4 regions of the Bacillus sp. LLTC93 genome follow, and region 4 is predicted to be linked to each of the others. Evidence: riboswitches for the same ligand, from Rfam matches in the RefSeq annotation. Region 4 holds a riboswitch; each other region holds the start of a gene.
What was found. A riboswitch is a leader RNA that binds a small molecule or an ion and turns the genes downstream of it on or off. The one in region 4 is predicted to bind S-adenosylmethionine.
Positions count from the first base shown of each region.

Region 1: it holds a riboswitch for S-adenosylmethionine, as region 4 does, so the genes downstream of both, metK (methionine adenosyltransferase) here and C6W18_RS09205 (sugar ABC transporter substrate-binding protein) in region 4, are expected to answer to the same signal.
Region 2: it holds a riboswitch for S-adenosylmethionine, as region 4 does, so the genes downstream of both, C6W18_RS12655 (bifunctional homocysteine S-methyltransferase/methylenetetrahydrofolate reductase) here and C6W18_RS09205 (sugar ABC transporter substrate-binding protein) in region 4, are expected to answer to the same signal.
Region 3: it holds a riboswitch for S-adenosylmethionine, as region 4 does, so the genes downstream of both, C6W18_RS12215 (methionine biosynthesis PLP-dependent protein) here and C6W18_RS09205 (sugar ABC transporter substrate-binding protein) in region 4, are expected to answer to the same signal.

Region 1 is NZ_PVME01000007.1:27,076-35,027, forward strand. Features, by position in the region: gene C6W18_RS16880 (glycosyltransferase family 2 protein) at 1-522, shown strand, start outside; gene C6W18_RS16885 (phytoene desaturase family protein) at 519-2,000, shown strand; gene C6W18_RS16890 (alpha/beta hydrolase family protein) at 2,027-2,821, shown strand; gene C6W18_RS16895 (DUF2584 domain-containing protein) at 2,860-3,102, shown strand; gene pckA (phosphoenolpyruvate carboxykinase (ATP)) at 3,141-4,727, opposite strand; SAM riboswitch class I at 4,955-5,089, shown strand; gene metK (methionine adenosyltransferase) at 5,283-6,485, shown strand; gene asnB (asparagine synthase (glutamine-hydrolyzing)) at 6,634-7,952, shown strand, end outside.
Region 2 is NZ_PVME01000003.1:596,691-604,642, reverse strand. Features, by position in the region: gene metH (methionine synthase) at 1-491, opposite strand, end outside; gene C6W18_RS12655 (bifunctional homocysteine S-methyltransferase/methylenetetrahydrofolate reductase) at 475-2,316, opposite strand; SAM riboswitch class I at 2,395-2,513, opposite strand; gene C6W18_RS12650 (YajQ family cyclic di-GMP-binding protein) at 2,595-3,086, opposite strand; gene C6W18_RS12645 (CvfB family protein) at 3,324-4,172, shown strand; gene C6W18_RS12640 (BMP family lipoprotein) at 4,329-5,306, shown strand; gene C6W18_RS12635 (methyl-accepting chemotaxis protein) at 5,303-6,952, shown strand; gene C6W18_RS12630 (DegV family protein) at 6,993-7,850, opposite strand.
Region 3 is NZ_PVME01000003.1:521,726-529,677, reverse strand. Features, by position in the region: gene C6W18_RS12255 (hypothetical protein) at 1-86, shown strand, start outside; gene C6W18_RS12250 (YjcZ family sporulation protein) at 171-308, shown strand; gene spoVIF (sporulation-specific transcription regulator SpoVIF) at 447-704, shown strand; gene C6W18_RS12240 (UvrD-helicase domain-containing protein) at 751-3,033, opposite strand; gene C6W18_RS12235 (hypothetical protein) at 3,160-3,417, shown strand; gene C6W18_RS12230 (GNAT family N-acetyltransferase) at 3,502-3,936, opposite strand; gene C6W18_RS12225 (YjcG family protein) at 3,943-4,455, opposite strand; gene C6W18_RS12220 (alpha/beta hydrolase) at 4,508-5,248, opposite strand; SAM riboswitch class I at 5,469-5,590, shown strand; gene C6W18_RS12215 (methionine biosynthesis PLP-dependent protein) at 5,669-6,787, shown strand; gene metC (cystathionine beta-lyase) at 6,784-7,952, shown strand, end outside.
Region 4 is NZ_PVME01000002.1:774,870-782,821, forward strand. Features, by position in the region: gene C6W18_RS09200 (sugar ABC transporter ATP-binding protein) at 1-1,185, opposite strand, end outside; gene C6W18_RS09205 (sugar ABC transporter substrate-binding protein) at 1,258-2,376, opposite strand; SAM riboswitch class I at 2,546-2,656, opposite strand; gene C6W18_RS09210 (DUF1565 domain-containing protein) at 2,775-4,202, opposite strand; gene C6W18_RS09215 (branched-chain amino acid aminotransferase) at 4,572-5,663, shown strand; gene C6W18_RS09230 (hypothetical protein) at 6,200-6,598, opposite strand; gene C6W18_RS09235 (6-phospho-beta-glucosidase) at 6,715-7,952, opposite strand, start outside.

The sequences.
Region 1 (7,952 bases), on a different contig from region 4:
GGCGGTTTTATTGCAATTGAAAAGAATTGTTATCACGAAATCGGCGGGCATGAAGCAATCAAGGATTCGCTAGTTGATGATATGGCCTTGGCTAGACGAGTGAAAGAAAAGGGCTTTCCGTTCACACTTGCAAGTATTCATCCATTTGTTTATATGAGAATGTACGAGAGTAGACAAGAAGTTTGGGAAGGCTATCGAAAAAATTTGTTCCCTGGTGTGAATCGAAGCATTGCTTTGTTAAGCAGTGTCTTTTGTTTATACACAATGCTTTATTTGGTTCCCGTCATTTGTTTCATGATCGCACTCATTCAGCTTGATGTGTTAAGTCTATGTTTAGCCATTCTTTGCTACGGGCTGGGTGTGTCAATCAAAGCGGCAATTGATATCGAGAATGGGAGAACATCTGCTATGGCCTTTTTATTGCCGATGAGCATTTTGAGCCTCATCGCCATTGGCTTTGCTTCTATGAAAATTGGGCTGAAAAAAGAGGGGTATGAATGGAAAGGGAGAAGGTACGAATGAAAAAAGTGATCATCATTGGCGGCGGACTAGGCGGATTATCAGCTGCGATTCGCTTACAGTCACGCGGGGTCCAGGTCACAATACTTGAGAAAGAAGCTGCTTTAGGTGGGAAGTTACAACGTCATCAAGGAGCAGGTTACTCTTTTGATCTCGGGCCAAGCACCTTAACAATGAAGGCGTATTTTGAAGAAGTGTTTACGTCTTGTAGCAGACGGATGGAGGATTATGTGACATTTTATCCGATTTCTCCACTTACCAAAAACGTTTTCTCAGATGGTCATACGGTTGAGTTTACGCCGGATATCGAGCAAATGGAATCACAAATTGCAGCATTTAGTCCTGAGGATGCGAAGCAATACCGTGCATTTTTACAGGAATCGAAGACGCTTTTTCAAAAGGCAGAGGAGCAGTTTTTAAATCGCTTGTTATTGACCTGGAAGGATAAGGTGGATCTAAAGCTGATGAAAGCACTTCTTGCTGTCAAACCGTTTACATCCGTTCAGCGCCTGCTGCGTCAATATTTTCGTCATCCTCATACATTGGCGATGTTTGGTCGGTATGCAACATACATTGGCTCTTCTCCCTACGAAGCGCCCGCTATTTTTAATATGATGGCTTATTTAGAAGGGGAAAAAGGTATTTATGGGATAAAGGGCGGCACTTATCGTTTAGTCGAGGCATTTGAAACACTCGCAAAGGAACTAGGCGTTCAAATTCACCTTAATGAACAAGTAAGCAAGATTCATGTGAAAGATCGGCGTATCCAAGGAGTGGAGACTGCTCAGCAGATGTATGAGGCAGATCAAGTGATTGCAGGGGCGGATGCACTGACTGTCTACCGTCATTTGATTGATGAAAAAGACCGCCCTAGCTTTTTAAATCAAAGGCTGTCAAACATTGAGCCATCGTTATCTGGCTTTGTTCTCTTATTAGGAGTACCCAAAGTCTATGAACAGCTGTCCCATCACACTGTATTTTTCCCTGAGCATTATGAACAAGAATTCAAGGATATTTTTCAGAAAAAGCAATTGCCTCAGGATCCGACGCTTTACATATGTTATTCGGGCCATTCAGAGCCAGCCTTAAGCGGAGGACCGGGAAGAAGCAACCTTTTTGTCTTGGCCAATGCTCCTTATGTGACAAAAGAGCAAAATTGGGACATGCTAAAGGAGACGTATCGTCAGCATATCAAAACCAGTTTAAAGGAAAAGGGTCTCTTTGATATTGATCAGTTTGTCGAATATGAAGCGGTTCAAACCCCGCTTGATTTGCAGCAGAAAACGGGGGCATATCATGGAGCCATTTATGGCATGTCTTCAAACTCGTTCAAGCAGGCGTTCTTCCGTATCAATAATCAGTCAAAAGACATTGAAGGGCTTTGGTTTGTTGGAGGGACAAGTCATCCAGGCGGCGGCACCCCGATGGTGACAAAATCAGGCCAGCTTGTTGCAGAAGCGATCAGCAAGCAATTGACGTAATACCGGATGAAAAGGAGAGAAATCAAGTGATTGTGGAAAAAAGAAGATTCCCGTCGCCCCATCCGCATATTCATTTATATACAGTGACCTATGAGGCAGATGGACTTCGGATAAAGGGGCTGCTCGCTGAACCAGCCGGAGAAGGTCTCTATGACGGCTTTTTGTATTTACGAGGCGGCATTAAAAATGTGGGTATGGTGAGACCTGGCCGAATCGTGCAATTTGCAGCACAAGGCTTTGTTGTCTTTGCTCCCTTTTACCGAGGGAATCAAGGAGGCGAAGGAAACGAGGATTTTGCCGGAGAGGATCGTAAAGATGCATTCGCTGCATTTCAGCTGTTGAAGCATCACAAAAAGGTGAAGCAGGATCGTATACATATCTTTGGTTTTTCACGCGGCGGTATTATGGGTATTTGGACTGCTGTTGAAATGAAACAGGAGGCCGCTTCCTTTGTGACATGGGGAGGCGTAAGTGATATGAAGCTCACCTATGAAGAGCGTGTGGACATGAGAAGAATGATGAAGCGCGTGATTGGCGGTCCGCCGCATAAGGTACCTGAGGCTTATGAGGTCAGAACGCCATTGAATGTTGTAGATCAAATGGAAGCGCCTGTTTTAATCATCCATGGAGAGCAGGATCAGAATGTATCCATTGAGCATGCGTATTTATTAGAAGAAGCGCTTCGCAAACACGGGAAGTCTGTGGAAACATGGTATTTTCACGGATACAATCATTATTTCCCGCCTCAGCATAATCGAGAGATTGTCAGAAGGCTGACGACATGGATGCACAGCCGAAAAAGCGGAAATGTGGTAAAATAAACGGTATAACGAATATAGAAAGTAGGGGGATTTTCATTATGGGAATGCCTGTTGAATTTAATACAATGATTGTTACAAAAGGAAATGAGACAAGAATTGAAGAAAATGTGTTTGAGCTCATGAAGGAAGGGTACCGCATTTATCCATTAAATATTCCGCTTGAGGTGCGCAAAACGAAAGACGGAGAAAAAACAGGGACAGCACATGTCGAAAAGCTGGAACTCACAGACAATGTTACGAAAGTGACTTACCGCCTTGTGTCATTGCATTCAACAAACTAAAAAAAGCTGAGGGGTATATTCCCTCAGCTTTCGTCTTTTTATACGAGTGGTCCGCCTTTTGCTTCAATGTCACTTGCCGCATGGCTAAATTTTTTGAAGTTCTTTTTAAATTCATTGGCAAGGAAGTGTGCTTTTTCTTGGTAAGCATTTTGGTCTTCCCACGTTTTAGCAGGTTGAAGTACTTCATCTGGTACACCTGGGATATGAAGTGGAATGTGTAATCCAAAGATGTCGTCAGTGATCATTTCAGCATTGTCAAGGTCACCTTCGATTGCTGCTTGCACCATCGCTCTTGTATGAGCAAGATTCATTCGTTTGCCCGTACCATAGCCGCCGCCAGTCCAGCCTGTATTTACAAGGAATACTTTTGCGCCATGCTCATCAATTTTTTTGCCAAGCATTTCAGCATAGACGTGAGCTGGAAGTGGCAAGAATGGTGAACCGAAGCAAGTAGAGAATGTTGTTTCTGGTGACGTCACACCACGCTCAGTTCCTGCTAATTTACTTGTGTAACCACTCAAGAAATGGTACATTGCCTGTTCTTTTGTTAAACGGCTGATTGGAGGTAAAACGCCAAACGCATCAGCTGTTAAGAAGACAATGGCAGATGGATGACCTGCAATACTCGGTTTCACAATGTTATCAATCATTTCGATTGGGTAAGCAGCACGTGTGTTTTCAGTAAAGAATGTGTCATCATAATCCGCTTCACGTGTTTCCTCATCAAGCACAACATTTTCAAGCACTGATCCGAAGCTGATGGCTTTGTAGATTTGTGGTTCTTTTTCTTCACTTAAGTTCACACATTTCGCATAGCATCCGCCCTCGATATTGAAGACACCTGTGCCAGACCACCCGTGTTCATCGTCTCCGATCAGCTTACGGCTTGCGCTTGCAGAAAGCGTTGTTTTCCCAGTACCTGAAAGGCCGAAGAATAACGCGACATCTCCCTCTTGACCAACGTTTGCTGAGCAGTGCATTGATAAAATATCTTGCTCAGGCAGCAGGTAGTTCATGACAGAGAAAATCGATTTCTTCATCTCTCCTGCATACTCTGTTCCACCGATAAGAATCGTCCGTTTTTCAAAAGAAACGATAATGAACGTTTCAGAGTTCGTTCCATCTGTTTCAGGATCTGCTTTAAAGTGAGGTGCAGATAAGATGGTGAAAGGTTTTTCGTTTGATGATGGCGTTGATCCATCAGGTCTGATGAATAGCTGCTTTGCAAAGAGATTGTGCCATGCAAATTCGTTTATCACTGTAATCGGCATACGGTATCTTTCGTCAGCGCCGGCAAACCCTTCAAAGACAAATAGTTCATCACGTTCTTTTAAGTATGAGACAACCTTTGTATATAAACGATCAAATGCATCTTTAGAGATCGGCTGGTTTACATGACCCCAATCGATTTTATGCTCAGAGCTTTCTTCTTTGACGATAAATTTATCTTTAGGCGAACGTCCAGTGTAAGCACCAGTTGTGGCGCGGACAGCTCCTGTTGATGTTAAAACGCCTTCATTACGTGCCAAAATCTTTTCAACAAGTTTCGGAACAGATAAATTTTGGTGCGTATTTTCTAATGAGAGCAATGACTGCAAATCTTCTTTTAAATCCACTGAGTTCATAAAAAAACCCTTCCTTTACCGTTGAATTTGTTTGTTTTGATTAGTATAACACATTGATAATAATAGTCTATACTATTTAAATATTTTTGTGTGTGTTTTTTCATTTCTGCTATGAAAATATGCTTTTTGGTGATGCTAATGATGTGGTGAAAAAAGCGGGGAGATAATTCCTATGAAGCATTGACATGACGCAAGGGTTTAAGATAAGATATCTTATTGAACGGATACTCTTATCCCGAGTTGGTGGAGGGACAGGCCCGATGAAGCCCAGCAACCGGTTTCTTACGAAAAAGGCATGAAAATGCTGAGAAACCAAGGTGCTAACCTGATGCAAGGTACAAGAACACCTTGAGCGATAAGAGTGAAAGGCATGCGATCTCAGACCCTTTCCTCGCAATGAAGGAAATGGTTTTTTTATTTTTGGGACATCATATGAACAAATTGCCAATAACATCTCTAATATAAACGTTTTCATATAAGAGGGAACGAGTTCCGTATCATATTGGAGGCCTCATCTTGGGATGATGTGGCCTTGTACAGGAGGAAATAGCCATTATGAGTCAAAATCGTCGTTTATTTACATCAGAATCAGTGACAGAAGGACATCCGGATAAAATCTGTGATCAAATTTCAGACAGCATTTTAGATGAAATTTTAAAGAAAGATCCAAATGCACGTGTCGCCTGTGAAACTTCTGTAACAACCGGTCTCGTATTAGTAAGCGGTGAAATTACAACGTCTACTTATGTCGATATTCCAAAAACGGTACGTGACACGATTAAGGAAATTGGCTACACACGTGCGAAATATGGTTTTGATGCGGAAACATGTGCTGTGCTAACATCAATTGATGAACAGTCTGCTGATATTGCGCAAGGTGTAGACAAAGCGCTTGAAGCACGTGAAGGAACAATGACTGACGAAGAAATTGATGCGATTGGTGCAGGTGACCAAGGGCTTATGTTTGGTTTTGCAAACAACGAAACAGAAGAGCTGATGCCGCTGCCGATTTCACTAGCGCATAAATTATCTCGTCGTTTAACAGAAGTACGCAAGGATCAAACACTTGCATACCTTCGCCCAGATGGAAAAACACAAGTAACAGTTGAATATGATGAACAAAACAAACCAGTTCGTATTGACACGGTGGTTATCTCTACACAGCATGCACCAGAAGTGACGCTTGAACAAATTCAAAGCGACTTAAAAGAGCATGTCATCCGCCCAGTGGTTCCAAGTGAACTGATTGATGAAGAGACAAAATACTTTATTAACCCAACAGGCCGTTTCGTGATCGGTGGACCTCAAGGGGATGCTGGTTTAACTGGACGTAAAATCATCGTTGATACGTATGGCGGCTACGCTCGTCATGGCGGCGGTGCTTTCTCTGGTAAGGACGCAACAAAGGTTGACCGTTCTGCGGCATATGCTGCTCGTTACGTAGCGAAAAACATCGTAGCAGCTGGCCTTGCAGATTCTTGTGAAGTACAACTTGCTTATGCAATTGGTGTTGCACAGCCTGTATCGATTTCAATTGATACATTCGGAACAGGAAAAGCTTCTGAAGAAAAATTAATTGAAGTGGTTCGTGCGAACTTTGATCTACGTCCGGCTGGCATTATTAAAATGCTCGATTTGCGTCGTCCGATCTATAAACAAACAGCTGCATACGGACATTTTGGCCGTCACGACTTAGATCTCCCGTGGGAAAAAACGGATAAAGCCGACACGCTTCGCAAAGAAGCATTAGGACAATAACAACATAGAAAACCGCTTATTTTAAGCGGTTTTCCTTTTGATTAAAAAAAATTCTACAAAAAGCAAAAAAATGTGAAACAAAATCGGACAAATAACTGTCTAATTATAGGTCTACTTTTAAGAAATAACATAACGTGGAGGCAATAATATGTGTGGGTTTGTTGGTGTATTTAATCACCGTCCATTGTCCGAAACTACTGAGCAGGAAGAGTTAATTAAACAAATGAATCGTCTCATCGTTCATCGTGGTCCGGATGATGAGGGATACTTCCATGATGAACATGTAGGATTTGGATTTAGACGTTTAAGTATTATAGATGTTGAACATGGAAAGCAGCCGCTTTCTTATGAAGATGAAAAATATTGGATTGTTTTCAACGGAGAAATTTATAACTATGTGGAGTTGAAGGAAGAGCTTGTGAAAAAGGGCTATACGTTCAGCACAGATTCTGATACGGAAGTACTTCTTGCCACATATCGTCACTATAAAGAAGAAGCTGCTTCTAAGCTTCGCGGAATGTTTGCATTTTTAATTTGGGATAAAGAAGCGCAGTTATTATATGGCGCAAGAGATCCTTTTGGCATCAAACCGCTTTATTTTACACAAATGGATGATCAAGTGTACTTTGCTTCTGAACGCAAAAGCTTAATGGCTGTGAATGAAAACATTTTATTTGATGAAACCTCTTTGCAGCAATACATGTCTTTCCAGTTCGTTCCTGAGCCAAATACACTTGATCAAAAGGTGCATAAAGTGGAGCCGGGTCATCAGTTTACACTGCGCCCAGGCAAGGAGATTGAATTTAAGACTTACTGGAAGGTTCAATTCAAGCCTGAACAAACACAAGAACAAAAATTAATAGAAGAAGTGCGCGATGCAATCTATGATTCTGTGAAAGTGCACATGAGAAGTGATGTACCTGTTGGTTCATTCCTTTCTGGCGGTATCGATTCTTCTTTCATCGTGTCTGTTGCAAAAGAATTACACCCTGAGCTGAAGACATTCTCGGTTGGCTTTCAGCAGGACGGTTTTAGTGAAGTGGATGTGGCAAAGGAAACAGCTGATAAGCTAGGCTTGCAAAACTTCAGTGCTGTCATTTCCCCTGAGGAATATATGAACGAACTTCCGAAAATTGTTTGGCATTTAGATGATCCTTTAGCTGATCCGGCGGCGATTCCATTGTATTTCGTGGCAAAAGAAGCGAAAAAACAAGTCACAGTGGTTCTTTCTGGTGAGGGAGCGGACGAGCTGTTCGGTGGATATAATATTTACCGCGAGCCTCTTTCTCTAAAACCATTTGAATCTGTTCCATCTATGCTGAAAAAGCTTCTTCTTCGTCTGGCGCGTTTAATGCCAGAAGGAATGAAAGGGAAAAGCTTTATCGTTCGCGGCTGTACGCCGTTGGAGGAACGCTATATTGGCAATGCGAAAATCTTCGAAGAGCCAGTGAAGAAAAACCTCTTAAA
Region 2 (7,952 bases), on a different contig from region 4:
TCTTGGCTTGTTTCTAAAAGAAGGGCATCACATTTGCCATCAATGAGTGCGCGGGCCTGCTCCTCATAGTTTGCGACGAGCTCTTCAAAGGTTGTGCCGCCTGTCACAGATAATGTTTTAGTTGTAGGCCCCATTGCGCCTACAACAAAACGAGGCCACTCAGGTGTGGAGAAACGGTCTGCTTCATCCTTTGCCAGCTGAGCAGCTCGTACGTTGAGCTCATAGGCAAGGTGGCCAAGCCCGTATTCATCGAGAACAAGTTTCGTAGCGCCGAATGTATTCGTTTCAATGAAATCCGCACTTGCCTCAAGGTATTCCCTGTGGATCGTGGAGATGATGTGAGGGGCTGTCAGGTTCAAATACTCGTTACAGCCCTCATACTCTTCTCCGCCAAAGTCCTCTGCTGTGAGATTGGCGTTTTGAATCATTGTGCCCATTGCACCATCAAGGACGAGGATGCGTTTCTTGAGTTGTTCAGTGATAGTTGACATTTACGTTTGGCTCCTTTTCTTTCTGATGGATGTAGGTTGTCAGTTCTGCTGTTAAATCTGATCGAAGGAAAGGGGTAATTAAATAAATGCCATTAAACAATTCGCAGGCCGTATCTAATAAAGACCGGGCAATCGCTAAGCCTTCTGTTCGCTGCTTTTCCTTATCCTCGCCTGCCTTGGCCATAATCTCACGAATCGAATCAGACAATTTGATGCCCGGAATTTCATGATGAATAAACTCTGCATTTCGACTGCTTGTTAACGGCATAATGCCGATGTAAATCGGTTTATCCAAATGACGGCTTTCCTCATGAATTTTCACTAGCTGTTCCTCTGAGTAAACAGGCTGTGAGATGAAATAATCAGCCCCGTATTCGATTTTTTTCTCAAGCCGTTTTACTGCTTTATCAATATGACGTACATTTGGATTAAACGCGCCAGCCACTGAAAAATTGGTCTTTTTTCCAAGCGGCTTCCCAGAGAAAGAAAGTCCTTCGTTAAACTGTTTGATCAGACGGATCAAATCAAAGGAGGTTAAATCATAAACAGATGTTGCACCTGGGAAATCACCAATTTTAGACGGGTCGCCAGTGATGGCTAAAATATCGGTTAAACCGAGAGTGTCGAGTCCCATCAAATGGGATTGTAGCCCAATCAAATTACGATCACGACACGTGATATGGACAAGTGAACGCATATCAAGCTGCTGTTTCAATAATGCGCCGCAAGCCACATTACTAATGCGCGGGGTCGCAAGGGAATTATCGGCTAACGTCAAGGCATCGATGCCTGCACTCTTTAATTCATTTGCTGCGACAAGGAATTTTTCAAAGTTCAGCTTCTTTGGCGGGTCCAGCTCTACGATAATCGATCGTTTTTTAACAGCCAGCTCGTCAAGTCCAGGTTCAGTGCGCTGGTCTTGGATCGAAATGATTTCTTCTTTTAATACTTTCACTTCTTTTTCAGTGATCGGTGCTAAATCTTTAACAGCTTCAGCCATTGCGCTAATATGCTGAGGCGTCGTTCCGCAGCAGCCTCCGATAATGCGTGCGCCTTGATTTCTAAACTCTAGCGCACTTTTTCGGAAATAATCATTATCTGTATCATAGACGAGTCTGCCTTCTTCAAGAGACGGGAGACTGCTGTTAGGATAGACAGATAAATAAGAATTTTCCAAAATCGGAACGCCTTCAAGTGCCTGAATCATATGATAAGGGCCTAGCCTGCAGTTGATGCCAACGACATCAGCGCCGAGAGAGGATAATTCAGATAAACCGTCCTTCAGTGGTGTACCGTCCTGCAAAACACCTTGCTCATGCATGGATACGTTCATGACAATCGGGAGAGTCGTTTCTTTGCGTGTAATTTCGAGAACGGCCTTCGCCTCTTCCATATCATAATACGTTTCAAGCAATAATCCGTCAGGCTGTTCATTTAATAGGATGTACAGCTGTTCTCTAAAGCTTCGTTTGATCTCGTCTATCGAGTAGGCATTTTTGTTAAACGTTCGAATGCCGCCAATCGTTCCGAGTACATAAGCTGAGCCAGCGGCAGCTTTTGCAATTTGTACTGCTTTTGTATTGATGCGTTTTGTTTCTTCTTCTAATCCGTAGCGGGATAGTTTAATATAATTCGCACCGTACGTGTTCGTTTGAATGATGTCAGCTCCAGCCTGCACATACGCCTCATGCACTCTTTTCACTTCATCTTCTTTTGATAAATTTAGTTCTTCAAAGCACCGGTCAATGCCGTAAGAGTATAAAAGTGTTCCCATTGCTCCGTCAGCAATCAATACGCGATTTTGTAAGTCTTGTAATAGGCCCATTGTATTCCTCCTTATTTCTATGTAACAAAAAAAGCCTTCTGATAAGAAGAAGACTTTTTGGCTGTATCGTAATTCTTCTCCTTATCTTCCAAGCAGTTGCTTGCTGGATTTAGCACCTTGGTCATAGAAAATACATTTCTACTACACCGGTTGCTGAGGCTTCACAGGGCCAGTCCCTCTGCCTCTCTTGATAAGAAAGCGATATGAACATGTCAATGAATTGAACTTCCATCAACTGTAACGAAAAAATCAGAAATAATCAATGGAAAATTTAAAATTTATCGAAAATTTATAAATTGGACGTCAATCGGCAAATCTGCTTTGCGCATGAGTGAAATGACCTCTTGTAAATCATCTTTATTTTTCCCTGTTACACGCACTTGGTCATCCTGAAACTGCGACTTCACTTTGATGCCAGATTGCTTAATGAGTGCGTTGATCTTTTTGGCATTGTCTTTATCGATACCACTAATCAGCTTGGCACGCTGGCGTACTGTTCCGCCTAGAGCATGTTCAGTTTTTCCGTAGTCGATGTTTTTAGTCGGCACATTTCGTTTAATCAGCTTTGTCACAAGCACATCTTTTAGCTGTTCAAGCTTGAAGTCATCATCTGAGATGAGAACGAGCTCTTCTTTTTCGAGTGAAATATCACTTTTACTTCCTTTAAAATCATAACGGTTTTTAATTTCTTTTAGCGCTGCTTGAATGGCGTTTTGCACCTCTGGCAGTTCCACCTTCGATACAATATCAAATGAACTTTCTTTTGCCATAACACATGACCTCCAAGTATAGATATTGCGTCTATTTTATCATGCAAACAGGGGAAGAAGAAACTTTATCATATAGACAAATCAAAGAGTTCAGCCGCTTGCAGTATAAATCAAGTGCAGTTTGTCCACTTTAGCTAACAGAACTAGAGATGTTCATGTTGAAAGAAGTATAGTAGAATAAAGTGAATCAAAAGATGAACGAACGCTCTTTTATGAGCAGATAGGAAGGAAGAGAACATGAGACCAGGTGAGCAATTGACCTTGCAAATAGATAACGAGATGGAGTACGGCTACTTTTTGACAGATGGTGAAGATTCGGTCCTCTTGCACCGCAGTGAGATGACAGAGGATATTGATGACCGAGATGAAGTAGAGGTCTACTTATATGTAGATCATGAAGAAAGACTAGCTGCGACGATGAAAATGCCTACAATCAATGCACATACATACGGCTGGGTAGAAGTCGTAGATGTTGTAGAAGACATGGGCGCATTTGTCGATGTCGGGCTATCAAAGGATGCACTTGTTGCAACAGAACACCTCCCGCCTTTTGAGGAAGCATGGCCGAAAAAAGGAGACAAACTCTACTGTATGCTGAAAGTCACAAGCTACGGTAGAATGTTCGCAAAGCCAGCCACTGAAGACGTGATCAGTGAATTGTTTACTGAGGCGCCAGAAACCTTAATGAACAAAGAAATCACTGGGACAATTTATCGCTTAATTGCGACAGGCTCCTTTATGCTGACAGATACAGGAGTGAGAGGATTTATCCACCGCACAGAACGAAAGGAAGAACCAAGGTTAGGTTCGACCGTTACAGGCCGCGTTATTGCGGTGAAAGAGGATGGAACCGTGAACGTTTCTTTGCTTCCTAGAAAGCAGGACGCGTTATCTGTTGATGCAGAAGAAATTCTAACTTATATGAGAACCCGAAATGGTGCCATGCCTTACTGGGACAAAAGTGATCCAGAAGATATACGTGAACGATTTCAAATGAGCAAGGCGGCCTTTAAACGAGCACTAGGTCATCTGATGAAAAATGACCTAGTCTTCCAAAAAGAAGGCTGGACATATGAAAAAAAGTGAGCATTTGCTCACTTTTTTATTTTTGCCATAAATAATGGGTTTTTTCAGTGAAAAAAGTCATAAAAAAAGCTGAAAAACCTTCCTTTTATCATTGAAACAACGCCTTTCAAATCCGATAAGAAAGAAGTAAGGATGATAAAAGGAGTGTGTTTTTGGATGAAAGTGAAGATCTCAATACTTCTGATGGCAGCCATGCTCATGGTACTCGCCTCATGCAGCAATCAACAGGGAGGACCACCGAAGTCAAATGTGAAGCATATTGGCGTCATGCTGACAGACGATGGTCTTGGTGATCAATCATTTAACGATTCTTCATTTAAAGGTTTAGAAAAAGCACGTGACGGGCTTGGCATTGAATTTGATTATAGAGAAATTGCAGAAACGGATACATACGAAAAAGGGCTGACAGAGCTCGTAAAAGATGGCAATGACCTGATCATCGGTGTAGGCTTCAGTATGCAAGAAGACTTAGAAAAAGTCGCAAAAACATATCCGAAGAAGCAATTCTTGCTGATCGATGCCGTATCTGAGCTGAAAAATGTGACCTCCGTGACATTTAAAGAAGAGCAAGGCAGCTATTTAGCAGGAGCACTTGCTGCCATGACAACGAAAAGTGATGTCATTGGATTTGTTGGCGGTGTCGATGCGGATCTCATTCATCGTTTTGAAAAAGGATTTCAGAAAGGCGCCAAATCTGTGAATCCGAAAATCAACATCCTGTCCACCTATGCAGGTACATTTAGTGACGCAGGCAAAGGTAGTAAAATTGCTAAAGAAATGATCAAAAAGAAAGCAGATGTTTTATACGCCGCAGCCGGCTATACGGGTGTTGGTGTATTAAAAGAAGCGCAATCACAAGGCAAATATGCAATTGGCGTAGACAGCGATCAGTACTATACAGCTGAAAAAGCTGTGATTTCGTCCATGGTCAAAAAAGTCGATGAAGTGGTCTATCAATTCAGCGAACAGCTCGTAAAGAACAATCAAATCAAAAGCGGGCATATCGTCTATGACTTAAGCAATGACGGAATCGATATGGCAAGAATCCGAGTGCTCAAGGATGCTGAGAAATTGACCAAAAAAATAAATGGACTGAAGCAGACGCTTCTGAAAGAAGAGGGGGCAGCATCATGAGCTTACGCGTTAAAATTTTGCTCAACTCACTCATCTCACTTCTTTTAGCGGTTGGTGTCATCGCCTTTATCATTGTCAGCATGACAAAGATCCAATCATCGAATGAAACAGAAGTTCAAACTTTACTCAACGTACAAAAAACGAAGGCGAGCTTTGAAAGTGTTGAACAAGCCATGACCAACTATTCCATGACACTTTCAGATGAACAGCTAGAGGTCGTTCAAAACGATATCTCTACAGCAAAAAAACAGCTGCAAACGTTAAACAAAAACGCAGGAAATATGAACAAAGAAGCATTAACGAGGTTAAATTCAAAGTTTGACACGTGGACCAAGGAAGCCAACAATGCCATTGGTGAAAAAAATGCATCTGATGCAAGACGTGTGGCAGCAAGAATTGATGGTGTCTTAAACGACGTGCATACGATGAATAAAAGAGCACAAGAAGCGTATGAACAAAATCTAGAGAATGCAGCAGAAAATGTGCAGTGGATCATCACAAGTGCACTCGTCGCAGCACTCACACTGATTGTCATCTCCGTCTTTTTAAATATTGGTTTAACGAGATCCATCGTGACACCAATCAAATCACTATCCTACCGGGCCAAGCAGATTGCAGAAGGAAACCTTGCTGTGGAGCGGATGGACATCCAGCGTAAGGATGAGATCGGCGTCTTAAATGAATCATTCAATCAAATGACAGATCAGCTGATTAGTCTAATTAAAGAAATCAGCAATGTCTCAAGTCAAGTGGAGAATTTCTCGATCCAGTTAGATGATGAAAACAAAAAGCTGATGGAATCTGCGAATCAAGTGTCTGTTTCGACAGACGAGATGGCAAATGGTTCACAAGCGATTTCAGAAGACCTCCAGCATGGCGTTAGTTTAATTGAGAAAATGGATCAGCATGGACGTAAAAATTCCGAACGATCACAAACGGTCATCCGCAGTACAGAGGATGCCATTGAAGCAGTGGAAAGCGGAAAGCACACGTTAACAGAAACAAAAACAGCAATCGAAAAAAATACACATGCAACAAGGCAAATCGAGCAGTCAGCAGGAGAATTCACTCAATACGCCAGCGGAATCTCGGCAATGGCCAAAACGGTTTCTGACATTGCGGACCAGACCAACCTACTCTCGCTAAATGCGGCGATTGAAGCGGCTAGAGCAGGGGAAGCTGGAAAAGGCTTTGCCGTTGTAGCAGATGAAATTCGTAAGCTTGCAGATGAATCATCTAACGCAACAAGACAAATCTTTGACATGGTCAGTCATATTGAAAGAGGCATTCAGTCCATTAGTCAAACCGTGCAAGAAGGGGTTAAGCTTTCTCTTCAGCAGCAGGATGCGATGGACAAAACCTCACACTCCTTTGAAGATATAGAAACAAAAGCACAGCATATTAAAGAAGAAATGGCATTTTTAAATGACCAAATTATTCAATCGACAGAGCTTGGCGGACAAGTGCTGCACTCGATTGAAAATATTAGTGCAGTTGTAGAAGAAACAGCAGCAGGCAGCGAAGAAATTTCTGCCTCGGCCAATGAACAGCTGCAATCGTTCCATCAAATGAACAAACAGGTAGAAGAACTGATGAGTATGACGGCGAGGTTAAATGAAACCGTTCATCGATTTAAACTTTCATAAGAAAAGCACCCTTCCCTACATGTTGAGGGAAGGGTGCTTTTTATGAGGGTTTGCCTGTAAAGAAGATCGCAAGCGTGCTAGGACCTGAATGGGACCCAACAGCAGCACCGATGATATGAATATCTATTTCTTTTGGATGAAATTCGGTTTCGATCAATTGCCTCATGTCTTCTGCAAGTGCAGGATCATCACCATGACTAATGCCGACTGTTTGGTTCGACCAGTCCGTTCCGCGCTCTTTCATCAGTTCAATAATGCGTTTCAGCAGTTTTTTACGTCCGCGTATTTTTTCAAGCGGTATCAGTTTTCCATCCTCGACGTGTAAAATGGGTTTAATGCTTAACAAACCGCCAACAAATGCAGACGCTTTACTGATTCTTCCGCCTCTTGCTAAATACGATAAATCGTCTACAGTAAAAATATGTTGTAAAGATTCACAAAAATGCTTTACAGACGTTTCAATTTCTTGTATTGTATTTCCGTCACTGGCAAGTGATTGAGCGTGTTTGACAGCAAGTCCATAGCCAAGTGAAGCACATTTAGAATCAATGATTCGCAAATCGAAATCAGGGTATTCTTCCTTTACTTCGTTTGCCATCATCACAGCGGTTTGGTATGTACCTGAAAGCTCTGATGAAAAAGCGACATAAAGTGCGGATGTATGAGTTTTTGCTAAAGAAACAAAGGCTTCCTTGATTCGGTTTGGTGAAGGTTGTGACGTTTTGGGACTTGCACCTTGTCTCATCGCATCAAATACTTGTTTTGGTTCAATGGTGAGTAAATCCTCAAATTCCTGCTCCCCAAGTAACACACGCAGCGGAATGAGTGTCATGTGATGTTCATCATAATAAGAAAGAGGCAGATCAGCAGCACTGTCTGCTATGATATGAACAGTCATATAAATCCCTTCTTTCTAAAAGAAATTAGCCATATTTTACATCTTTTTAGCCTAACTATATCATAGAAATCATCTTTTCGTGTTCAAATTCTAAATTTTAGG
Region 3 (7,952 bases), on a different contig from region 4:
TGAAGATGGATGCTTTTGCGAAAGAAACAGAAGCATTCATGATACGTCATGGAGAGGCAGATTACGTCTTTAAACAGCAGAAATAAAATTTCCGCACTTTTTTATGTGATCGTCCAAACCATTTCTTTCATTTTTCATACTTTGTAAGGGAGAAGAGGAGGTGCTTAAATATGAGTTGTTACGGTTACGGTGGCGGTTCTTGCGGAGGTTATGGCGGCGGCTACGGCGGCGGTTATGGTTCAACATTCGTTCTTGTTGTCGTGTTGTTCATCCTTCTAATCATCGTTGGTGCTTCTTTCTTTAACTAAACAGTAAGAAGGTGAGGGAAGCAATGGGGGAGCCTTTTGCTTTCCTTTCTCTTTGGTCTAACAAGGTAGTAGGATAGGCACATATCTCGCCTATTTTCATATAGTAAGGTGATTACTCCACAAAGAGGAGGCAAATGAATGGATAATAAATTCTTTAAAAGCGTCGAAAATAAAACGGGTGTGAATATGAATGATGTCTTTAAGCTTGCAGGTTCTTTGCAAAATGCCAATTTTAAAGATGAGAATACCGTTCGAGGTGTCATTAAAAAAGTAGCGCAGCTTGCAAACAAACGTGTACCTAAAGAAATGGAAGACAAAATCGTTCAATCGATTACAAGTGGGAAAGAAAAGCTTGATTTCAATACAATCGCTAAAATGATGAACAACAAAAAATAAACAACAGGCTCTCCGCTCAAAGGGGGGCCTGTTGTTTTTGTTTGAATCATTCACGATTTTTCTTTAGAAGAGGGTACAAAAAGCGAGAACGATGAGCGGTTTTCCCTCTTCTACATGATGGAACAGATAAATAGAGAGATTGTTCAGCTCTTGTCATAGCAACATATAATAAGCGCCGCTCTTCTTCAAGGGTTTCTTCATCACCGTTTCTCAATTCATCAAGTGAGAAATCATGAGGCAGTGCCCCGTCAACCACACAAGTGATGTACACCGTTTGGAATTCAAGTCCTTTTGCTCGGTGAATCGTCATGAGCTGAACGCCTGGCTCATCTGTTTTTTCCTTTTCAGCAGATTTCATGTGTTCGGCATGTGCGAGAAAGGCTTCAATTGTTTCAAAGCGTTTTGCAGCTGTTTTCACATCACGTACATCATCTGACCCTTTTTCAAGCACATTCGTATCGTTCACACGTTTTTTTAAGTAATCACCAAGTCCCATCTTTTGTTCAATAAACACCACAGCGTCAGACGGCTTTAACGTTCGTAAGGTTCGGAACAGGGGAACGATCGATTGCAGCTTTTTACGCTGAAACGGCTGAATGTCTGTTAGTTTTCCAAGGGCGTCTACCATTGAACAATCCTCCGTGATGGTCAGCGCCTTCAGTGTGTTCAGTGTTTGCTGCTTTAAAAAGAAGACCGGCAGCAGCTGTTTCATTGCAGTCACATCATCGGCATCCTGACTTAAAGAAAGAAAGGCAAGCAGCACTCGAACAATTCGTCTGCTATAGAAGGCTTTCACGCCAGCATCTGTCTCATACGGAATCGCCGATTGATGCAGCCGTTCATAAATGGCTCGTCCTCCCGTATTGGTTCTAAACAGCACACAGACATCATTCGGCTTTGCTCCATTTTTAATTTTCTCCTGAATATCTGCCACAATCATGGTCGCTTCCTCTTCCTCGTCATACGGATAAAAGAGAGTGGGAGGGATTTTCTCCGCACGAACCGCTTTTAACGACTTCGCATAGCGATGCTGGTTCTTTTTAATAATGGCATCTGCACTTGCGACAATCGTATGGTGAGAACGGTAATTCGCATGTAAATGGACGACCTGAGCGGAAGGGTAGTCCTGTTTGAATTCAAGAATGAAAGCAGGGTTGCTGCCCCTAAAGGCATAAATGGCTTGATCATCATCACCTACACAAAATAGCTGCTCTGATTCCCCGGCTAAAAGTTGAATCAATTCGTATTGAACCGGATTAATATCCTGAAATTCATCAACTAAAATATACTTGAATCGTTCTTGATATCGTTTGAGCAGTTCAGGCTGTTCCGTCAGCATGTGTAAACAGGCAATGGCCATGTCATCAAAGTCAAATTGCTGATGGTCTCGTTTCTGCTGTTCATACGATTGGTAGATCGTCCAGATTTTTTTGTCTTTTTCATCTTTCAGCTCAGGAAGTTCGCCGGGTAAAAAGGCATTTTTCCAATAGCCGATCGATTGTAACACTTGATCAGTAGGATAGTCTTTCTCATCAAGTCCTTCATTCATGATTGCTTTCCGAAGGTACTGTTCCTTTTGCCAGTCGAACTTGATCAGGTGCTGGCCGTTCCATTTGTTCGGATCATCGTGAAGCAGCATTTTATAAAAAAGACTGTGGAAGGTGCCCGTTACGACTTGGTTCGCCTGTGATGGCTGAAGCTGGTATTGCTTGCGCAGTCGTTCTTTCATTTCACTGCTGGCTTTTGTAGTGAAGGTCACGAGTAATATGTGATGAGCAGGAATTTGATGGTGTGAGATCAGATAGGCCGCTCTAGCCGTCAGCACCCTTGTTTTCCCGCTTCCGGCACCAGCCAGAACAAGCATTGGCCCATCTTTATGTGTGACAGCTTGAAGCTGCGGCGCGCTAAAGGTGATTTGAGGAAAAAGGTCGATGGTATGTACTTGTTCATTCTCTTCTAAATGTAAGACTTCGCTGAATTGAATCGACCTTGGTTCCTGCCAATCATACGATTCCTTTGTTTGCGAGATGACCTGTTTGCCAGTTGGAAAACGGAAGCCGCCAAGTTCTTTGTAGGAAGCACTTTCCTCTGGTTCTTTCTTTTTTTTCATGTCTTCTTGTTCTTCTGCTTTTTCGCATATCTCTTGCTGAGATGTTTGCTTATGAATAAAGGCAGGCTCTTCATGTATATTTAATCTGAAAAAGACTGGTTGTCCGCAATATGGGCAAGATAAGTGCCCTTTTTTTCCCTCATCATGGAGGAATTGATAATGTTCTCTCGAATATGTATGTAATGAGATCGTTCGATCATGTCGTCGTGCGCATTTCAAAGCTAGTCCTCCAATAGTCAATCAATCTTAAAAAGAAACAAATCTAATCATATCAAATGAAGTGTGTTTCAAACAGTCATAATTAGGGAATAGTAGAATAGAAGAGAAGCTAAGGAGGCGTTCTTGATGGGATATATAGCCCCGATTCAGCCGGATCTGTATTTTCAATATATCAATCGTCCTGCTCCTCAGGATAAAGAAGACTATGCGAAAGTGACAAAGGTTACTCGCACCTTTCATGACAAGGTATACAGAGAGCTGGAGAAAAAAGAGGACTTAGTGACAGAAGCAGAAACGAAAGTACAGCAAAAAAAGCGGGAACGCTTTGTGCGAGATATGTTTATGGAGGAAGGCAAGGGCATTCACATCAATGCTTATATATAAATGATTGCGCTTTCTTACCTAGACGAACGATAATGAATAATGAAAAAGCCAGAGCATCCATGATGCCCTGGCTTTTCTCTTTGATCAAACAGATAGCGTTTTTGTCATTTTGACATGTGTGATACCCGCTTCTTCAAATGGTTCAGAAACGGCTTTGTAGCCTTTCTTTTCGTAGAAAGGAAGAGCTTGGACTTGTGCATGCATAACAGCTTCCTTCGCTCCCTTGGAAGTGGCTTCTGTTTCTAGCGCCTCTAATAGTTTGTGACCAAGACCAAAAGAGCGCGCCTCTTTTAACACACAAATCCGTTCAAGCTTTGCCTTGGGACCTTCAATAATACGCAGTCTAGCGGCAGCCTGTGGCTTTTTGTCATCGTTATAAATGACAAAATGGATGGCTTCGTCTTCTAGTTCATCAATTTCGATCTCAAATGGGACTTCTTGTTCTTTTACGAACACTTCTTTTCGAACGTAATATGCATCTTCTCGTTGTGTTTGTGTTTTTGCGATAACTGTTTTCAAATGTCTTTATCCCTCTCCTAAAATAAATGTTTCATAAACGGTCCAAGATCCATTCTCTAATTGATATAAAAGGTGGAAGCGGTCAACCGTTTCCTCATGATCAATCTTTCTCAGCTTTAATGTGCCAAGTACGTCTGAATGCTCATCATCTGATAATTTTTGAGCCACTGTTACATGCGGAACAAATGCATATTCAGGTGTGCCAGCAAGTGGATCAGTGTACAATTTTTCATTTAGAGTCATTAATTCCTCGTTCGGATCTACTTTCATATAAATGACGTTGTTTACAGGAGCGAATGAACTGAATTTTTTAATACGTAAGGTAATAGGAGAAGCATTCTTTGCATACTCTCGCAAGGTTGAGACGACCTCTGCTGCTTCTAGATCCGTTAATTCAAAAGGTGTTCTTAATGTTAAATGAGGCGGTATGAGTGCATAGTTCGGATCATAACGTTTCCGATAAGAGTTCGCAACATCTTGCAATTTTTTTGATGGAAATATAACAACTCCGTATTTCATCATGTTCCCTCCTGATTAAGAAAGTATTTATTATTGTTTATTATAACAAAATTCAGTTGATTAACGAATATGGGAGCATTCTTTTTAACGAAGGGGCAATGAGTGGCTGCCAAAACGTCCATTTATGATCCCCTGCGAATGTCTCAAATAAATAATCCGCACCAGACTGTTCAAGAAGGGCTTTTAAGTCTTCATTCGGTTTGATAAAATCAAGCACTTGGCCATCTGTTGTTTTCACAGCCGTTTCTTCCAATCCAATTTGATGGATAATGGCATAATGAGAAAGTGCTGTTGTCTGTTTGACGGCTTCTAAGACCGACTTATCAACATATGGAGACTGCAAAATCAGCCCACCAAATAAAGAAGGATAATCAATAGCTGTCATGAGTGAGATCGTAGCGCCTAGTGAATCCCCAATAAATGTACGTCCTGACCCAATTTGATACGTTGGATAGTGTTCATCAATATAAGGAACAAGTTCATTTGCCAAAAAGCGTTTATACGCCTCAAACTTTGTGCCATCTGGGTGATACGTATTTCGCCTTTCAGTGACATTTTCATAAGGAACACCAATGATAATCGAACGTTCCATTTCTTTGTTTTGCATCAATTCTTCCGCCTGTCTGCCTATTTTACCTAAGCGGAAATAATCATGACCATCTTGTGCAATGATGACATGATATGTATAAAGAGGGGAGTAATTAACTGGCAAATAGATTAAAACGGTCATGTCCGTTCCGAGTTCTTTTGACTGTAAGATTTCCTCTTGTATGATTCCTGTTTTCTTCACCATAATCCATTCCTCCAGCTAACCAAATTCATCACAAGTGAAACGTTTCCATTCATTGTAACATGAAAAACATCGTTGTTCCTATATGCTAACATGCAATCAAATCGACTGACATCCATTCTGTTATAAAATACAGAAAATTTTAATTAATCATGACATTTCCCCTTGAAAAATGAGTTTTAATGCGTTACAGTATTAGGAATTAGAACAGACAGACAACACATTCTTATCGTGAGAGGTGGAGGGACTGGCCCTTTGAAACCTCAGCAACCGGTATGCATCACTTCATGTGATGTACCAAGGTGCTAAATCCAGCAAGCAGCTTTTTTGCTTGGAAGATAAGAGGAAGCGATTAAACCCCTTCTTCTTATGAAGAAGGGGTTTTCTGTTTTGAAATCAGATTTTTACTTAGGATGGTGTCAAATGAAAGAACATGTGGAAACGAAATTAGCGCAAATTGGAAACCGTAGCGAAGAGGCGACTGGCACTGTCAGTCCTCCCATTTATCTTTCAACAGCATACAGACATAGAGGCATAGGTGAATCAACAGGTTTTGATTACATTCGAACGAAAAACCCAACTAGACAACTTGTAGAGGATGCGATTGCTTCGCTAGAAGAAGGGACGGCCGGTTTTGCTTTCAGTTCGGGAATGGCAGCGATCCAAACGATCATGGCTCTATTTGAGAGCGGAGATGAACTCATTGTCTCATCAGACTTATATGGCGGAACATACCGTTTGTTTGAAAACGAATGGAAAAAATACGGTTTGCGTTTTCTGTACGATGATTTTTCAGATGAAGACTGTTTACGCTCTAAAATCACGCCAAACACAAAAGCCGTCTTTATTGAAACGCCGACAAATCCACTCATGCAGGAAGCAGATATTCAAAAAATAGCGCAGATTGCAAAAGAGCATGACGCTTTGGTGATTGTCGATAACACCTTTTACACACCAGTCTTGCAAAAGCCGATTACGCTTGGAGCGGACATTGTCATTCATAGCGCAACCAAATATTTAGGCGGACATAACGACGTCCTTGCCGGGCTCGTTGTCACAAAAGGGGAGCAGCTATCTGAAGACATGTTCCAGCATCAAAATGCCATCGGAGCGGTTCTATCTCCATTTGATTCATGGCTTTTAATGAGAGGGATGAAAACATTGGCTCTTAGAATGCGCCAGCACGAGGCAAATGCGAAGGAGTTAGCAGAGTTTTTAGAGAAGCAGCCTGAGATTCAAGATGTTCTTTACCCAGGAAAGGGAGGGATGCTGTCATTCCGAGTAGCCAAAGAGGACTGGGTCAATCCATTTTTAAAGCAGCTGAAAACGATTTGTTTTGCTGAAAGTCTTGGCGGAATCGAAAGCTTCATTACGTATCCTGCCACGCAAACGCACATGGACATTCCAGAAGAAATTCGCATTGCAAACGGTGTGTGTAACAAACTGCTTCGTTTCTCTGTTGGCATTGAGCATGTGGATGACCTAAAAGCAGATTTGAAACAGGCACTATCACAAGTAAAAGAGGAGGTACACGCAAAATGACCACACACGATTGGACTCTCGAAACACAACTTGTTCATAATGCGTTTAAAACAGACCGGTCAACAGGTGCAGTCAGTGTGCCGATTCAGCATGCGTCCACATTTCATCAAAGCAGCTTTGACGAATTTGGCCAATATGACTACTCCAGATCAGGGACACCTACACGTCAAGCATTAGAGGATACCATTGCAGCGTTAGAAGGAGGAACAAGAGGGCTTGCCTTTGCATCAGGCATGGCAGCCATTTCGACCGCTTTTCTTCTTTTATCAAAAGGAGATCACGTCCTTGTCACAAGAGATGTGTATGGCGGAACATTCCGTATGATCACGCAAGTCCTTTCGAGATTTGGAATTGAGCACACCTTTGTGGATATGACAGATTTAAATGAAGTCAAACAAGGCATTCAATCGAATACGAAGGTCATTTATATGGAAACACCGTCAAACCCTACACTAGGCATTACGGATATTGAAGGCGTCGTCCAGCTTGCAAAAGAGCATGACTGTTTGACCTTCTTAGATAATACGTTTTTAACGCCTGCTCTTCAGCGGCCGCTAGACCTTGGCGTTGATATTGTGCTGCACAGCGCAACGAAATTTTTAAGCGGCCACAGTGATGTGCTGTCAGGCTTAGCAGTGGTTAAAGATGAGAAGCTGGGAGATGACCTATATTCGCTGCAAAACTCCTTCGGTGCGGTCCTTGGCGTACAGGATTGCTGGCTTGTGTTAAGAGGGCTAAAAACCCTTCAGGTCAGATTAGAAAAAGCAAGCCAAACGGCATTCGAACTGGCTTCATTTCTAAAAGAACATCCTGCGGTGAAAAAAGTATACTACCCAGGCTTAGATGACCATCCAGGTGCAGACATTCAGCGTAAGCAAGCAAGCGGAGCAGGAGCTGTTCTCTCATTTGAACTAGAAAACCAAGCGGCAGTCAAAGAATTAGTGGATGCCGTCACATTACCTGTATTCGCCGTTAGCCTCGGTGCCGTCGAATCCATTCTGTCATACCCAGCCAAAATGTCACATGCCGCTATGCCAAAAGAAGAAAGAGAAAAAAGAGGGATTACAGATGGGCTGCTTCGATTAAGTGTGGGAGTCGAAAACGGAGAAGACCTCAAACGCGACTTCAAACAAGCACTCGATCAACTAAAGCCCGTCCTTGTCAA
Region 4 (7,952 bases):
CTTCGCCTCAAGAGAAGGCGTTTTGACGCCAAGCCGTTTGACGATTTCACCTGCTGCCTGCTTTTCCTTAGGACGATGTAAGAAGCTGAGCATCCGTGAGAATGAGCGAAGACTTGCAGCTGTTAGGTTCCATCCCACGGTCTCTTCCGTCAAAATCCCTTCTTTTCTCCGCTCCTCGGGAACAAGTGCCAAGCCGGCTCTCACTGCTTGATGAGGCGATTTGATTTGAATGGTTTTACCATGAAGCTGCACAATGCCCATCTTTTTTTCTGAGGCGCCAAAAAGGGCTTTGCACAACTCTGTTTTACCAGCACCGACAAGTCCTGCAATCCCGAGAATTTCTCCCTTTTTCACATGAAGATGAATGTTGCTTAATTTATGCTGGTCGTATAACTGTTTCACTTCAAGCACAATAGGTGCATCCTTCAAAGGTGTACGGTGCGGGAATTGCTCCTCTAATGGTGTGCCTAGCATTTCCTCAATGACCTGCTGGGGATTTGTGTCTTTGACGAGGTGTGCTGCCACATCGGTTCCATTTCGCATCACAGTCAGCTCATCACAGATATTGAAAATTTCGGGCATTCGATGCGAGATAAACACAATACCCGTTCCATTCTTTTTCAGTTGATCAATCATTGAGAATAACTTGCTTGTTTCTGCATGACTAAGCGGAGCAGTTGGTTCATCTAAAATTAAAATGCTGCATTTGATCGAAACGGCCTTGGCAATGAGCACCATCTGTTTTTCTGCAAGTGTCAGATCACTCACAAGACGTTTTGTGGAGATGTCGATGTCCATCTCTTTTAATAGTTGAGCCGCCTTGCGATGAAGCTCTTTCCAGCGGACAAATGATTTTTTCTCAATCTCATGCATCATCATGTTCTCACCAACACTTAAATAGGGAACAAGAGCCGTATCCACTTCTTGATGGACTGTCTGCACACCGTATGAGGCCGCATCCTTCGGTGTTTGAATCGATGCAGTCTTGCCATTGATGTGGATGGTTCCCTCGAAATGCGAATGAGCGCCAGAGAGAACTTTCATTAACGTTGATTTCCCAGCACCGTTCGCTCCAATCAGCGCATGGACCGTACCTTTTTTTAATGTGAAATTCACTTGATCCAGCGCTTTAACCCCTGGGAATTCAATCGAAATATTCTTCATACAAACAAGCGGCGAAGTCATAGGTGTCCTCCTTGTCTATTGATCGTCATTTGAAAAACGAAACACCCTCTATGGGAAGAGAGTGTACGTTGTTTATTTTGCATAATGTTTCTTCAAGGTCTTCATCCAATCTTCTTCAAAAGCAGTAGATGAACCGAATCCCTTTACTTCTTCCGCAAGATTAACCATATTGATAGCCTTGCCGGCTTGATGAAGCTGCTTTTGTGAAATGAGGGAGGCCTCAAGGTCATAGGAAGAGGGTGTTTTCTCTCCAGCTATTTTCTTCGCAAGAATCCTCACGTCAACTGCACCAATGAGCTTCGGATCAACCGCTGCTGTGTACTTCCATGGGCTGTCTTTCGCTGTCATTTCCTGAAGGTCGGCATTTGACACATCAATACCGTAAATCTTCACTTCTGTTCTTCCGGCTTCCTTTAAGGCTCTTGCCGCACCAATAGCAAATGCGTCCCACGTGGCAAAAATAGCGTCAAGCTTGCCCTTTGGATACTTATTTAGCATGGCAGCCACTGCATTTTGTGTTTGCACAGACGTATCAGAGGAAGCAATGCCAAAACGGTCAAGTTCCTTGATTCCTTTATGCTGTTTGAGCGTTTCTTGGTACACTTTGTTTCGTCTCACCATTGGTGGGAACCCATCTACCCAGAGGTACGCAATATTTGCTTTTCCTTTAAAATCAGACACGAGAGCATCTAATGATTTTTTCGCTAATTGTTCGTCATCTTGTGACGTCACTGTGACTCCTTTGATGTCCTTCAGCTTAGGATTCGAATCAAAGGCCACAACGGGAATGCCTTTCGCTGTGATCTTTTTCACATCAGCGACTGTCGCCTCATCGTCCCCATGAGAGATGATAAAGCCATCATAGTTTTCTTCTAGCGCCTGAGAGATCGCATCATGGAACTTCGCTGTATCCCCGTTAGCTGTGTACACGTCCACCGTAAAGCCTAGCGCTTCACCTTCTGCCTTTGTTCCAGCTAGAAACTGAGCCGTATGATCGTCTCCGCCGATTTTGCGGATGACTTTAATTTTTGCTCCCTGTCCCTTTGCAAAGCGCTTCGGTACATTGTCAAAGGAAACTTTTTCGTTCGCATTCGCCTTTGAGCCTGAGCTTGATCCTGCTCCACAACCTGCTAATAGGACGGTTAGGATCGTCAATAATACAAAAGATGATGTCCAATATTTACGTTTCATTGCTGTTCCTCCTCGAGTTGTTTTATTTTTCACATCGGAAAACTAGGTAAAAAAGTAAGAAAACGCCAGTAAACCAGTGGATTGCTTCTAAAATAGAAACAAAAAAGCCTCTCTTGATAAAGAGAGGCGTTATCACCGTTGCATGAAACATGTATCGGGAAGTCTTCCTCTCTTATCTGTCAAAGCTGTCACAGCTTTGCAGGAATTAGCACCAATTTCTAAAAATAGAAACGGTTGCTGGGCGTCATAGGGCCAGTCCCTCTGCCTCTCTTGATAAGAGATCCGTTATGAAATTTGTTTTAGTTGAAATGTCTTCTTTACTTTAATGCGATGTCACACCAATGTCAATGACTTTTTTGAATATTTCTAAAATGATGCGTTCGTGACCATTGACTTGATTAATTGCCGATGATTTTCTTGGCAGGTGATGATTTCTTTAGACGAAAATCATATTTTTTCTCATTCACATATTGTGGATTGAGGTGTGCTGATCCTTTATCTTGACCGCTTTTAGAGCGATACGTTTTGTAGCCTTCCATCCATTTTCCGCGCCATACCCACCGTGATGCTTTCGCGCCTTTGCGGTCATCATAGACGTTCTTCTGGAATGTATTCTTTTGGTTGATTTGATACAAGTTCACGACTAAGTAATGCGATGCACTAGCTGTCATGATATTATTCGTGATCCGATTGTTCACCGATTGATATTGCATGAGCAATTGACCGCCTTCTAAGTCGGCTGTATCATTTTTGTACAAAATATTATGTGAGATGGTCGTGTTTGTTGTTCCGCCCCTCTTCTTGTCATAGCCGCCAATTGAAATGCCTGTATAACGGTTCAAATACACTTGATTGTGCTCGATGCGAATGCGATCCGCCATTTTCCCTTTATGCTCACTTGTGACTTCAATCCCAAGGTCATTGTGATGTGTGATGTTATGATCGATCACAATGTCTTTCCCGCCATCAACATAAATTCCGCCAGCGGAGATGTCCTTGCCGTAGGCTGGATTCCCATAACTCGTAATCTCATATACTTTGTTTCTAGATACGACACCATTTCTGACCTGATCATATTTTTTAGAAGGTGCTACGTTCTCAAAACCAATTAAATCAATGCCAATATTATCAGTGTGCCTAACCGTGTTATGTGTCACGCGGAATTTTTTGACGTTCCCGTTTAACACAAGGGCTTCACTATAGCCTAGCTTCAATTTCTCCACGGTATTTCCTTTGATTTCGATGTCTTCAATCGCTGCTGGTGCTTTCGTTCCATAGACCGCAATGCCATGCGCATTCCCATTTTTATGTGTTGTTTGAATGTCGTGCACACGGTTGTTGAGCAGTTTGACTCCTTTGCCGCTGCCTGTGACGAAAATACCGACTGGTGTGACATCTTCTTTCTTCGTTTTGATATGTCCGACTGTCAGACCTTTAAGGGTGATATAGCTTTTTTGATCAATTTTGACAAGACCGCCGTCTGCTTGATTTCCTTTAAGGGATGCTCCGCTAATGACAGGCTTTTCTTTTCCATAAGCTTGAAAGACAACTGGTGCTTTCTTTGTTCCTGAATGGCGGACAATCAATTTCTCTTTGTAAGTACCACCTCTCATGTTAATCGTTGCCCCAGCTTTAGCCATACTTGCCGCTTTCTTCAGTGTGCGGAAAGGTTTTTGCTTCGTTCCAGGGTTTTTGTCGTTTCCGTTTGTTGCCACGTAATAAGTTGTGCCTTGCTTGGCGCCAGCCTCCTCTGTCATCGCTTGACAGCCAAAGCTGATCACAGTCATGAATAGAATCAGTAAGATACCTGGTATCATTCGTTTCATCTCGTTGTTTGCTCCTTTCACTTCTCTTCTTCCTTTATCGGTTAAAAAAAAGAGGAATTAAAATATGACGCTGCCCCTTGCAATGTACTGGTCAAAAGGTGTATGGTTGAAAGAATATCTTACAGGAAAACCACTCGTTTCTAAATTGTCAGATTAATCAGTTAATAAAGAATTTGGATTTTATTTCTTTTTGGAAAAGGGGTGACATGAGCCAAACTGACGGCAGTGAGGAGGAAAGCGCTTTAACAGATTTTTCTTGTCTGAATTCCAGAAAACCTATTGCTAATATTTTGTGAAGGTATAGAATAGAATCATAATTATTTCATATTATTAGAATTTTCAAATAATCAAACAGCAAGGAGATTTACAATGCCAAAACAACCCATCCGCGTTGAACTTAGTTCAACAAAAAAACCAAAACCTCAATCTGATCAACTTGAATTCGGAAAGATCTTCACAGATCACATGTTTGTGATGGATTATTCAATTGATAAAGGCTGGTACGATCCAAGAATTATTCCTTATCAGGCGATTCCAATGGACCCAGCTTCTATGGTCTACCATTATGGTCAATCGGTTTTCGAAGGCCTAAAGGCTTATGTTTCCGAGGATCAAAAAATTCTCTTATTCCGTCCGGAAAAGAACATGGAACGCTTAAACAGATCCAATGACCGCCTGTGTATCCCGCAAATTGATACAGAAACGGTTTTAGAGGGCTTAAATGAACTCATTCGTATTGATAAGGATTGGGTACCTGATGCAGAGGGCACTTCCTTGTATATTCGTCCATTCATTATTTCCACTGAGCCTTATTTAGGCGTTGCACCGTCAAGCACGTATAAGCTGCTCATTATCTTATCTCCAGTGGGATCATACTATAAAGAAGGCATTCATCCGGTGAAAATTGCGGTTGAAAACGAGTTTGTCCGTGCCGTTAAGGGTGGAACAGGAAATGCCAAAACCGCTGGAAACTATGCCTCAAGCCTGAAGGCACAGCAAGTCGCTGAAACCAAAGGGTTTTCGCAGGTTCTTTGGCTTGATGGGGTCGAGAAAAAGTACATTGAAGAAGTCGGTAGTATGAATATCTTCTTTAAAATCAATGGAGAAATCGTGACGCCTGAATTGAACGGCAGCATTTTAGAAGGCATCACACGTAACTCTGTACTTGAGCTGTTAAAGCATTGGGAGATTCCAGTGACAGAACGCAAAATTTCAATTGATGAGTTAATTGAAGCACATCAATCAGGCGAACTTGAAGAAATCTTTGGAACTGGGACGGCGGCCGTGATCTCTCCTGTCGGTGAATTAATTTATCACGATCAGCCATATGTCATTCAAAATGGTCAAACAGGCGAGGTATCAAAGAAATTGTACGAAGCCATTACTGGCATTCAAAAAGGAACACAGCCAGACATCTTCGGCTGGACAGTAGAAGTCGATTCGGTCGTCAAGCAGGCTTAAGTATGCGAAAGAACCTTTCATTTCATGAAGGGTTCTCAGATTGTTGACAAAGGGCTAAAATGATCTTTATTTTAGCCCTTTTTCTTCTTTTCAGCGTGATTGAAAACCTTTGAAGTCTAGGAAGGACGAGCACTGGAGCGGAGCGAATTTGACATTCGTGAGCACCGGCGCGCAGGACTGACACCGAATGCGAGGGTTTGTCTACACGCTGAGAACCTTTCATTTCATGAAGGGTTCTTTTTTTGTTTATTTCCCCCTCCAACATACCTTATAATGGAAATCAGACACTTATTCCACGCATAAGGAGTGATGGTATGTTTTTTACTTACCTGCTAGCTATATGTGGGATCATCATTGGTTCATGTATAATAGCTACAGGTTTCGAGGATTCGCCGTTCCTCACTCGGTTTGTATTTAAGTTTCTAGGGATTTCTACCATTGTCCTTTCCATTACTTTTGTAAAGTATCGACGAAAAAGATTACTCCATCAAAAGACGAAATAGACTCATTTGCACACTTGATCTGACAGCATTCCATCAAATCGTGCACCAAAACAAGATCGACACACACACAATCACCCCTGCATACACCCACTGTTTCCCTTTAATGACACGCTTTCTTTCGATCAGCAAAAAGATTTCTGGCAAAAAGATGGCGATGATTTCAAGTGTAAAGACAAGATTGTACGCAAACGGCATCAGCTGGAAATCAAAGTCTCTTTCATCTCCTCCAACCGTTGCAAGATACATCAACAAGTTGGTCACTGGGATGGTGAAACAAACGAGCAGGCGAAGTACATACATCCACACATAGGATTTATGTCGAATGAGACCAATAAATGAAGCGATGATGCCATACAAAAACAGCACCACTGTGCCATAACTCATAACAGGATGAACGACAAAACCGTAAAGCATTAAACCAATTGCAACCATATGCCAACAGTCCTTTCTTTGAAGCAGTACGTGCTGTTTTTCTATCATACACTTCTTTCTCCTGTTTCCATATGGTCAAATCATAAAAAACGACCCCATAAAGGGGCCGTTTCATCTTACGCATTCACTGATTTGAAGAATTGCGGTAAATACTCACGGTGCGCTTCAAGCATTTCATCTAACATTTGCTTTGCAATTTCGTCAGATGGGACAAGCGGGTTGATCGTCATGGCGACAAGAGCCGTCTCGTAATTTCCTGTCACAGCCGCTTCAGCTGCCACGCGCTCAAATGATTTGATTTGCTGAACGAGCCCTCTTACTGCCACAGGCAGATCACCAGTCGCGATTGGTTTTGGTCCGTCCTTCGTAATGATACAGTTCACTTCCACTGCTGATTCAGCTGGAATACTGGCAATCGCTCCTCTGTTCACTGTATTCACGGGTTGAATGTCATGCTTATCATTATAGATCGAGCTGATTAAGTTACATGCCGCATCACTGTAATACGCCCCGCCTCTTTTTTCGAGCTGCGGTGGTTTAATCGATAAATCAGGGTCTTTATATAGCTCAAATAATTCTTGCTCGACTTGCTGCACAACCTCTGCTCTTGTTCCTTTTTCTTGGGCCGCCTTTTGCTCTTCTTCCAGCATATCTTTCGTTTTATAGTAATAACGGTGATACGGACATGGGATAACCCCTAAGCCTTTGACAAAAGAAGGCTCCCAGTTTTTCGCTTCGATATTTTTCATGGACCACTGGCTATTCGGATTTCCTAGTTCATCGAGCACCTGATCCATAATGCTGACCCCGTCTAAATACACGTCTAATCCATAGACCATGTGATTGAGGCCGGCGAACTGCACCTCGATCCGTTCAACATCCACATCTAGCGCCTTGGCAATCCCCATTTTGATCCCAATCGGCACATTGCATAGACCGACCACTTTTTTCAGATTTGTGTACCGTAAAACAGCTTCTGTGACCATGCCCGCTGGATTTGTAAAGTTCACAAGCCATGCATCTGGACAAAGCTCTTCCATGTCCTTCACGATCTCTAGAATGACTGGGATGGTGCGAAGTCCTTTAAATAAACCGCCTGGTCCGTTTGTTTCCTGTCCAATAACGCCGTATTTGAGCGGTATTCTCTCATCCTTTGCCCGTGCTTCCAGCAGTCCTACACGAAATTGTGTCGTGACAAAGTCTGCGTCCTTCAGGGCTGCCCGGCGATCAAGAGTCAGGTGTACCTCAATCGGTAGACCGGCTTTTTCGACCATACGTTTTGTCAAAGCACCCACGATGTTTAACTTCTCCTGTCCTGCTTCAATATCCACAAGCCATAATTCCTTTACAGGCA